One region of the Streptomyces solicamelliae genome, then DNA from elsewhere that is predicted to be linked to it. Evidence: riboswitches for the same ligand, from Rfam matches in the RefSeq annotation. Region 1 holds a riboswitch; each other region holds the start of a gene.
What was found. A riboswitch is a leader RNA that binds a small molecule or an ion and turns the genes downstream of it on or off. The one in region 1 is predicted to bind cobalamin.

Region 2: linked by a shared signal. The riboswitch ahead of ABZO31_RS02410 (energy-coupling factor ABC transporter permease) and the one ahead of cobN (cobaltochelatase subunit CobN) in region 1 are both predicted to bind cobalamin.
Region 3: linked by a shared signal. The riboswitch ahead of ABZO31_RS06905 (cobalamin biosynthesis protein) and the one ahead of cobN (cobaltochelatase subunit CobN) in region 1 are both predicted to bind cobalamin.

What each region holds. Positions count from the first base shown of each region.
Region 1 covers NZ_CP160404.1:3,793,590-3,796,764, reverse strand. The annotation lists gene ABZO31_RS17675 (cobalamin biosynthesis protein CobG) at 1-1,156, opposite strand, end outside; cobalamin riboswitch at 1,232-1,376, shown strand; gene cobN (cobaltochelatase subunit CobN) at 1,413-3,175, shown strand, end outside.
Region 2 covers NZ_CP160404.1:491,147-494,321, reverse strand. The annotation lists gene ABZO31_RS02425 (ATP-binding cassette domain-containing protein) at 1-103, opposite strand, end outside; gene cbiQ (cobalt ECF transporter T component CbiQ) at 100-849, opposite strand; gene ABZO31_RS02415 (energy-coupling factor ABC transporter substrate-binding protein) at 856-1,314, opposite strand; gene ABZO31_RS02410 (energy-coupling factor ABC transporter permease) at 1,314-2,030, opposite strand; cobalamin riboswitch at 2,059-2,283, opposite strand; gene ABZO31_RS02405 (PTS-dependent dihydroxyacetone kinase phosphotransferase subunit DhaM) at 2,401-2,817, opposite strand; gene dhaL (dihydroxyacetone kinase subunit DhaL) at 2,814-3,175, opposite strand, start outside.
Region 3 covers NZ_CP160404.1:1,486,888-1,490,062, reverse strand. The annotation lists gene ABZO31_RS06910 (cobyric acid synthase) at 1-106, opposite strand, end outside; gene ABZO31_RS06905 (cobalamin biosynthesis protein) at 103-1,065, opposite strand; cobalamin riboswitch at 1,097-1,225, opposite strand; gene ABZO31_RS06900 (hypothetical protein) at 1,361-1,582, opposite strand; gene ABZO31_RS06895 (inorganic phosphate transporter) at 1,595-2,854, opposite strand.

The DNA of each region.
Region 1 (3,175 bases):
CGGTGGCGAGGACGTCGACCCAGTCGCCGTGCGGGTGGCCGCAGCGGCGGTCGCAGCCGGAGAGGTAGACCGGGAGCAGGCCCGCCGCCCCGGCGCTCGCGCGGGCGGCCCGGAGGGCGTCGCCCCGGACGTCCGCGAGGGACTTGGCGCAGCCGGGGCGGCCGGTGCACGCGCCGACGCCCGTCCAGGGCGAGTCGGGGCGGGTGATCAGGCCGTACGCGGCCAGGGCGGGCAGCCGCCCGGCGCCCGCGCCGGTCACGACCACCCCGCGCCAGGGCGTGAGCCGCACCGGGCCGGTGGCCGCCAGCGCCCGCAACTGGCCCGTGGTGAACCGCCCGAGCGGCGCGAGCACGTACAGCGCGTCCGCCCCGAGCACCCCGGGCACGGGCGGCGCGCCCTGCGGGAGCGGCGGCGGTACGGGGACGCGCTCGGCGTCCACGCCCGCGCGGGCGAGCGCGGCGGCGAGGTCGAGGGCCTCGTCCTCGGGCAGCTCCCGTACCCGCCACGCCCCGCTCTCCCGCGCCGCGCGCAGGAAGGCGTCCGAGGCGGCCAGGGCCGCGCGGGGGGCGTCGGCGGCCGCGACGCGGTACGCCTCGTCGCCGACGTGCAGCAGCGCCGTGCCGTCCGGCTCTGCGATCAAGGTCACATCGCCGCCGAGGCCCGCCACGTCGCCGCGGCCGTCGTCGAGGACGAAGAGGAAACGGCCCGAAAGGGACGGGGTCCACTCCTGCGCGCACAGCAGCGTGTCCAGCTCCCCTGCCCACAACTGCACGTCCGCGCAGCCGAGTCCGTCCAGGCCGGCGGCCGGGGAGGCCACGATGTTGCGGATCCGTTCGTGCGCCGCCGAGGGCAGCAGGCCCACGTCCGCCAGGAGCGCCGCCAGCTCCGCCCCACAGCCGTCGCCGAGACCCCGCAGCTCCGCGTTGCCGCGGGACGTGACGGACACCTGCCCGTCGCCGAGCCGGAGCGCCGCGTCGGCCAGAACCTCCAGCTGACGTATCGTCAAACGCCCTGCGGGCAGGCGCAGTCGGGCCAGACGCCCGTCGTCGGCGGGGTGCAGACGCAGCGCCCCGGGGCAGGCGTCGCCTCGGTCCCGTATGAGAGGTTCGCCCGACTCGGGCGAGGTGCGTGGGGTGGGCGGCATGGCGGCGAGCATACCCACGGGAAACCGGCCTTCCACGAGGTGTGATCCGGTCGACTCCGCGGCCCCGCCCGGCCCGCCGCGGCCAGGATCTACTATGCAGACGGCATGGGGTCGAAGGACCCCGGGGAGGAAGCCCGGTGAGATTCCGGCGCGGTCCCGCCACTGTGAGCCGGCCCCCGCCGACACCGGGGGGACGGTGAGTCAGGAACTCCCTGCCGTCCACCAGACCACCCGGGGCGCGGAAACCCCGAGGAAGGCCAGCGCTCGCATGCGAATCCTGCTGCTGTCGCACTCCGACACCGACCTGCTCAGCGCCCGTGCGGCCGGCGGCCCGGTCGAGTACCGCTTCGCCAACCCGTCCCGCCTCCCGGCCGACGACCTGCCGGGTCTGCTGGACGACGCCGACCTCGTCGTCGTCCGCCTCCTCGGCGGCGTCCGCGCCTGGCAGGAGGGGCTCGACACGATCCTCGCCGCCGGAAAGCCGGTCGTCGTCCTGACCGGCGAACAGGCCCCGGACGCCCAGCTCATGAGCGCCTCCACCGTGCCGGTCGGCGTGGCCACCGAGGCGCACGCCTACCTGGCGCACGGCGGCCCGGACAACCTGGAGCAGCTGGCCCGCTTCCTGTCCGACACCGTGCTGCTGACCGGCCACGGCTTCGAGTCCCCGACGGCCGCGCCGACCTGGGGCCCGCTGGACCGTGCGCGGAGGAACGACAGCGGCCCCACCATCGCCGTGCTCTACTACCGCGCCCACCACATGAGCGGCAACACCGCCTTCGTCGGCGCCCTCTGCGACGCGATCGAGGACGCCGGCGCGCAGGCCCTGCCGCTGTACGTGGCGTCCCTGCGCGCCCCCGAGCCGGAGCTGCTCGACCGCCTGAAGGGTGCGGACGCGATCGTCACCACCGTCCTCGCCGCCGGCGGCACCAAGCCCGCCGAGGCGCAGGCCGGCGGCGACGAGGAGGCGTGGGACGCGGGCGCGCTCGCCGCCCTCGACGTGCCCGTCCTGCAGGCGCTGTGCCTGACCGGCTCCCGGGAGGCGTGGGAGGAGAACGACGAGGGTCTCTCCCCGCTGGACGCCGCCAGCCAGGTCGCCGTCCCCGAGTTCGACGGCCGTCTGATCACCGTCCCGTTCTCCTTCAAGGAGATCGACGAGGACGGCCTGCCCGCGTACGTCGCCGACGCCGAGCGCGCCGCCCGCGTCGCCGGCATCGCCGTCCGCCACGCGCGTCTGCGGCACATCCCGAACGCCGAGAAGAAGCTGGCGCTCGTCCTCTCCGCCTACCCGACCAAGCACTCCCGGATCGGCAACGCGGTCGGCCTCGACACCCCGGCCTCCGCGGTCGAGCTGCTCAGGCGCCTGATCGCCGAGGGCTACGACTTCGGCCCGACGGCCGACATCCCCGGCCTGGTCTCCGGCGACGGCGACGAGCTGATCTACGCGCTGATCGAGGCCGGCGGCCACGACCAGGACTGGCTCACCGAGGAGCAGCTGGCCCGGAATCCCGTCCGCATCCCGGCCGCCGACTACAAGCGCTGGTACGCCGAACTCCCCGCCGAACTGCGCGAGCAGGTCGAGGAGCACTGGGGCCCGGCCCCCGGCGAGATGTTCCTCGACCGGTCCCGCAACCCGGAGGGCGACATCGTCCTCGCGGCCCTGCGCCGCGGGAACCTGCTGATCCTCATCCAGCCGCCGCGCGGCTTCGGCGAGAACCCGATCGCGATCTACCACGACCCCGATCTGCCGCCCTCGCACCACTACCTGGCCGCCTACCGGTGGATCGCCGCCCGAGCCGAGGACGGAGGGTTCGGCGCGGACGCAATGGTCCACCTGGGCAAGCACGGCAACCTCGAATGGCTGCCGGGCAAGAACGCGGGCCTGTCCGCGGCGTGCGGCCCGGACGCGGCGCTGGGCGATCTGCCGCTGGTCTACCCGTTCCTCGTCAACGACCCCGGCGAGGGCACCCAGGCCAAGCGGCGCGTCCACGCCACACTCGTCGACCACCTCGTGCCGCCGATGGCGCGCGCCGA
Region 2 (3,175 bases), 3.3 Mb from region 1:
CCTCCGGCACGGCGAAGTCGATCCCGTCGAAGACGGGTGGCCCGTCCTCGTAAGCGAACCCCGCCTGCACGAGCTGGACGACCGGGGGCTGAACGCTGCTCACGGCAGAGACCTTTCGAGTACGAGGGTGAGGGCGACCAGACCGGCCAGCAGCGCCGCCGTCGCCGCGAGGAACCGCCGTGACACCGCGGCCTCGGGGACCAGGACGCGCAGCGTCCCGTCGTAACCGCGCCCGGCCAGGCCCGTCTGCAGCCGCTGCGCCCGGTCGAAGGCGCGCACGAACGCCGTCGCGCCCAGGCCGGCCAGCGAACGCCAGGTCGCCGCCCGGGTGGTGAGGCCGAGCCGGGCCGCCTGCGCCTGCCGGACCCGGGCGACCGCGTCGAGCAGCAGGAAGCCGATCCGGTACATCACGAGCGCCACGTCCACGACCGGCGCGGGCACCCCGGCCCGTACCAGGCGCGGCAGCACGTCCGAGACGGGCGTGGTGAACGCGAACAGCAGCACCCCCAGCGACGCCGCCGAGGTACGCAGCAGCAGCTCGGCGGCATGCCGCGGGCCGTCCGGCGCGAGCGTGACGAGGCCGTCGGGACCGCCGACCTGGAACAGCAGCGGCACCGCGCCGGTCACGCAGAAACCCAGCGGGATCCGGAAGGCCCGCCACAGCTGCCGCGCCGGCACCCCGGCGGGCCCGAGCAGCACGGCCAGCGTCGCCGCCGCGACGAGCGGCGCGCCCGGCCATGGGGGCAGGGACACCGCGCACAGCGTCAGGCCGAAGCCGAGCACGGCCTTCTCGCAGGGATGACGGCGGCGCCAGCGACTGCTGTGCGCCGCCACGTCGATGGGCAGCACCGGGGGTCAGGCCTCGGGGGAGGGGTGCGGTGCGCGCTCGGTCTTCGGCGCGGCCTCCGGATCGCCGTCCCGTACGGCACCGTCCGTGTCCGTGCTCGCAGGCACGGATGCGGGCACCGTCGGGCCGACCGGCGAGTCACTCTCCGCACCCACACCCGCCCGCGCCCGCGCCTCGCCCTGCTTCCGTCCCTTGCGCAGCCCGAAGTAGTACGCCAGCACACCCGCGCCGAGCGCGGCCTGGAGCGAGAACAGCGCCGACTCGATCTCGCCGGACGGCGGCTCGTACAGCGGGCTGAACCAGGGCTTGTAGTCAGGTTCCAGCTCGGTGATCGCCACCTCGGCCTCGCCGTCCGCGCCGGTGAACGGCTCCTCCTTGTGGTCGCCGAGCCCGAGCGCCAGGGGCAGTACGGCCAGTGCGGCCACCGCGAGCAGCAGCAGAGCGTTGATCTTCGCGTTACGGCTCATCATCGGACCGCCGCCCCCGTCGTCGTACCGTCCTGCGCTCCGCCCTTGCCGCCGCCCTGGAGCAGCACGCCCAGGCGCGTCAGCTCGCCCTTGCTGGACTGGGTCAGCAGCCGCATCACGAGCACCGTGAGCAGCCCCTCGCTGACCGCCAGCGGCAGCTGCGTCACCGCGAAGATGGAGCCGAACTTCGCGAGCGCGCCGACGAAGCCGGTGCTCGGGTCGGGGAAGGCCAGCGCCAGCTGCACGCTGGTGACGCAGTACGTCGTGAGGTCGGCGAGGAACGCGCCGGCGAACACGCTCACCATCAGCGGCAGGCCGAACCGCCGCAGCAGCCGGTAGATGCCGTACCCCGCCCAGGGCCCGACGATCGCCATCGAGAAGACGTTCGCGCCGAGGGTCGTGAGACCGCCGTGGGCCAGCAGCAGGGCCTGGAAGAGCAGGGTGATCGTGCCGAGCACCGCCATGATCGGCGGCCGGAACAGGATCGCGCCGAGCCCCGTACCCGTCGGATGCGAGCAACTACCCGTCACGGACGGCAGCTTGAGGGCGGAGAGGACGAAAGTGAACGCGCCGGACGCGCCGAGCAGCAGGGTGGACTCGGGGTGGGCCTTGACCTCACGGGTCAGGGCGCGGACGCCGTGGACGACGAAGGGGGCGGACGCCGCGCCCCAGGCCGCCGCGTGCAAGGGGGGCAGATACCCCTCGGCTATATGCATGGTTGGGAGACCCTCTCCAGCACCTCGTGGATGGACAACGCACCTTGGCCGGTCTCCTGGCTGACGGTCATGCCGCCCGGACTCCGCCTTCCCACACCGCAGCGGTCACCCGCGGCGGTCCAGTGGCCTCCCACGAGGGGATGGAGCCGGACCTCCCGATCACAGTGGCGAGGGCCGCACCGGTACTGCACCGGTTTCCCGTACACCAAGGCCCTGCGACATTAGTGCGTTGACCAGGCGCATCACAACATGGCCCGGTTTCGGCGGACGAGGTCCGGAAGGAGTACGGGCCCCTTCCGGACCTCCTCCGGACCCCTTGCGGACCTCCTCCCGGCCCCTCCCGAGCCCCTCCCAGACCTCTTCCGCCCGGTCATTCCTTGCGGTAGCCGTACGCCTCCGAGGCCGCCGCGGCCACCGCGTCCAGGTCGCCGCCGGCGCTCGCCGTGACGAGCGCGGCGACCGCGCCCTCCAGGAAGGGTGCGTCCACGAGCCGCGCCCCCGCGGGGAGTTCGTCGCCCTCCGCGAGCAGCGCCTTCACCGTCAGCACGGCGCTGCCGAGGTCGACGAGCAGCGCCACGCCCGCGCCCCGGTCGACGGCCCGCGCGGCGTCGGCGATCAGTTCGGAGCTGGTGCCGAGCCCGCCGTCGGGGGTGCCGCCCGCCGCGGCGAGCGGCGCGGTCGGGCCGCCGCCGGCGAGCCCGCGGGCGAGTTCGGCGACGGCGGAGGCGACGGCGGCGCTGTGCGAGACGAGCACGAGGCCGACGTACGCCCGATCGTCGGCGGTCACGCGGCCGCCTCCGCGAGGGCGGCGATCAGCAGCGCGGAGGAGGCCGCCCCCGGGTCCTCGTGTCCGATGCTCCGCTCCCCGAGGTAGCTGGCCCTGCCCTTGCGGGCCTGCAGCGGCACGGTCGCCAGGGCGCCCTGCGCGGCCGCGTCGCGGGCTGCCGCGAACGACTCGCCCAGCCCCTCGACGGCCGGAAGGAGCGCGTCCAGCATCGTCTTGTCCCCGGCCTGCGCCCCGCCGAGCTGCGCGACGGCCGCAACCCCGGCGCCGAGCGCGGCGGCGAGCCGCTCCCGGCCGACGGTCGCCTCGACGCCGAGCTCCTTGCCGGTGCGCCGCAGCAGCGTCCCGTACAGCGGTCCGG
Region 3 (3,175 bases), 2.3 Mb from region 1:
CGACCTTGATCCCCTGCCGGACCAGCCAGCGGCAGATGCCGGCCGTGACGACGCTCTTGCCCGCGTCGGACGTGGTCCCGGCGACCAGCAGCCCCCCGCCTCTCATGCACCCCTCCGCTTCATCGCGTTCACGATCATCCGGCCGCCCACACAGACCCCCAGCGTCAGTGCCGTCACCCGGCGCGACAGCGTCACCGCCCGCTCGATGTCGGCGACCGCCACCGCCCGTCCCGCCCCGTTGAGCACCGGCCGGTGCTCGACCCGGCCGCCGTACGCGAGCGTGCCCCCGAGACGTACCCCGAGCGCCCCCGCGAACGACGCCTCCACCGGGCCCGCGTTGGGGCTCGGGTGCTTCGCCGCGTCCGCGCGCCAGGCGCGGACCGCGCCGCGCGGGTCGCCGCCGGCGGCGACGGCGAGCGCCGCGGTCAGCCGGGCGCCGGGCCAGCCGGCCAGGTCGTCGAGCCGCGCCGAGGCCCAGCCGAACCGGCGGTACCGCGGCGACTTGTGGCCGACCATCGCGTCCAGGGTGTTCACCGCGCGGAAGCCGACGAGGCCCGGCACGCCCGCCACCGCACCCCAGACCAGCGCGCCCACCACCGCGTCGGAGGTGTTCTCGGCGACCGACTCCACGACCGCGCGGGCCATCGCCGGACCGTCCAGGGACTGCGGGTCGCGGCCGCACAGATGCGGCAGCCGCTCGCGGGCGACGTCCAGGTCGCCGGCGGCGAGTGCGCCGCCGATGGCGCGGGCCTCCCGGCCCAGGGTGGTGCCGCCGACGACGGCCCAGACGGAGGCGGCGGTCAGCGCCACGGACGCGGCGCCCCGGCCTCGTACGGCCCGGGCCGCGAGCGCCCCCGCGGCGGCCGCGCCGCCCGCGCAGACGGCGGTGTGCAGCGCGCCCCAGCCGCGGTGGTCGCGCCAGAGCAGCCGCTCGACCGCTCCGGCGGCGCGGCCGAAAGCGGCGACGGGGTGGCCCCGGCGGGGGTCGCCCAGGGCGAGATCGGCCACCAGACCGGCGGTGGCGCCGTACGCGTAGACAGCTGTGGCTGTGCTGCGGCCAGGCATGGCGCATTGTCCTCACTCAGGGTCCGCGCCCTGGCTCGACGTGACCGGCGGCGAGAGTTCCTGGCTCCCGGGGGACTGTCTCGTACCCCGGTCACAGTGGCGGGACCGCGCCGGATTCGCACCGGGCTTCCTCTTCGTTGCCGCCGTAATGGCCCCGTGAGTCCACCACGCCCCGCGAACAGCCGTCAACTCACCCTTGACCTGCGACGGGTCACTGTGCGAAGCACCACAGACACGACGGCCGGGCGGGCCGCACCCGAAGGTGCGGCCCGCCCGGCCGGTGGTTCCCGGATCGTCAGGCGACGATCAGATAGATGCCGTACGCGACGGCCGCCGCGCACAGTGCGAAGCAGGCGTACGCGCCGGTGCGCGCCAGGGTGGCGGAGCCGCCCTGCGCGGCGGCCTGCTCCTGCTTGGAGAGGCCGACGACGCCGAGGGTGAAGAGGCCCACGAGGGCGACGGTCGCCACGAGGCTGACTCCGAAGACGGAGCCGAGAGCTGCCCAGTCGATCTTCATGTCGTTCGTTCCTTACACCGCGGCGGCGGAGGCCGGGGGAGCTGCCGGGTCCGTGGGGGCCGGCGTGGGGATGGTGGTCTTGAGGCCCTCGTCCGCGACGGCGGCGACGGAGCCGGCCGGCGGCGGGGTGACGGCGGCGATGGCCGTGGTGACGACGCCCGCGGGCTCGTCGTCGACGTCGTTGACGTTGGTGTGGTCGACGACCTGGCGGCGGGAGATGACCCAGATGGCCAGGCAGGAGGTGATCAGGAAGGCCGTGACGGCGGCCACGCCCCAGTCGCCCTGGCGGGCGACGTACTCGGCGCCGGCGCCGACCAGCGCCGCGGCCGGAAGGGTCAGGCCCCAGGCCACGAACATCCGGGTGGCCGTCGACCAGCGGACGACACCGCCCTTGCGGCCCAGACCCGCGCCCATGACGGCGCCGGAGCAGGAGTGCGTGGTGGAGAGGGAGAAGCCCAGGTGGGAGGAGGCCAGGATGACCGTGGCCGCGCTGGTCTGGGCGGCGAAGCCCTGCTTCGGCTCGAGGTCCGTCAGGCCCTTGCCCATCGTGCGGATGATGCGCCAGCCGCCGAGGTAGGTGCCGAGCGCGATCGCCAGACCGGCGGAGACGATGACCCAGACCGGCGGGTTGGAGCCGGGGGCGAGGACGCCGCCGGCGACCAGGGCGAGGGTGATGATGCCCATCGTCTTCTGCGCGTCGTTGGTGCCGTGCGCGAGGGAGACGAGACCGGCGGACGCGATCTGGCCGGCCCGGTAGCCCTTCTCCGTCGTCTTGCCGCCGGCGTTCCGGTCGAGCCGGTACGAGAGGCGGGTGGCGAACATCGCGGCGAGGCCGGCGACCAGCGGGGCGGCGATGGCCGGGAGGAGGACCTTCGTGAGGACGACGTCGCCGTTGACGCCGCTGACGCCGATCGAGGCGACGGTCGCGCCGATGAGGCCGCCCATCAGGGCGTGGGAGGAGCTGGACGGCAGGCCGACCAGCCAGGTCACCAGGTTCCAGAGGATGGCGCCGACGAGTGCCGCGAGGATGACTTCCGGTTGGATGCCCTCCTCGTTGACGAGTCCCTTGGAGATCGTGTTGGCGACCTCGACGGACAGGAAGGCGCCGACGAGGTTCAGCACGGCGGACATGGCCACCGCCGTCTTCGGCTTGAGTGCACCGGTCGAGATGGTGGTGGCCATCGCGTTCGCGGTGTCGTGGAAACCGTTCGTGAAATCGAACACGAGAGCTGTCACGACCACAATGGCGAGCAGCAGCGTGATGTGTTCCATTTACCCAGGCAATCGTTTGACGTCAGTGGCTGGTTGAACGTAGGCAACCTGGGTGAACGGAAGATGAACTGGGCCAGGCGGTGGGGTGTCTCCATCCGGTATCCAGTGGTTCCGCTTCGCCCTCGGGGTGCCCGTGGGTCACTCGAACGAGAGGGGTGCGACCGCCGGTCACGCCCGCAGTCGCGGGAGAGCGGGCGGCATGTGCCGGTTTTGCCGCACTCGTCCACCCTGCCGGAAACCCCGCCCGGACCCGCCCCGATGAGATTCTGGTCACTCCGCCGGCCCCGCGTCCGCTGGCACGCCGCGGCACCCGTGCCGACA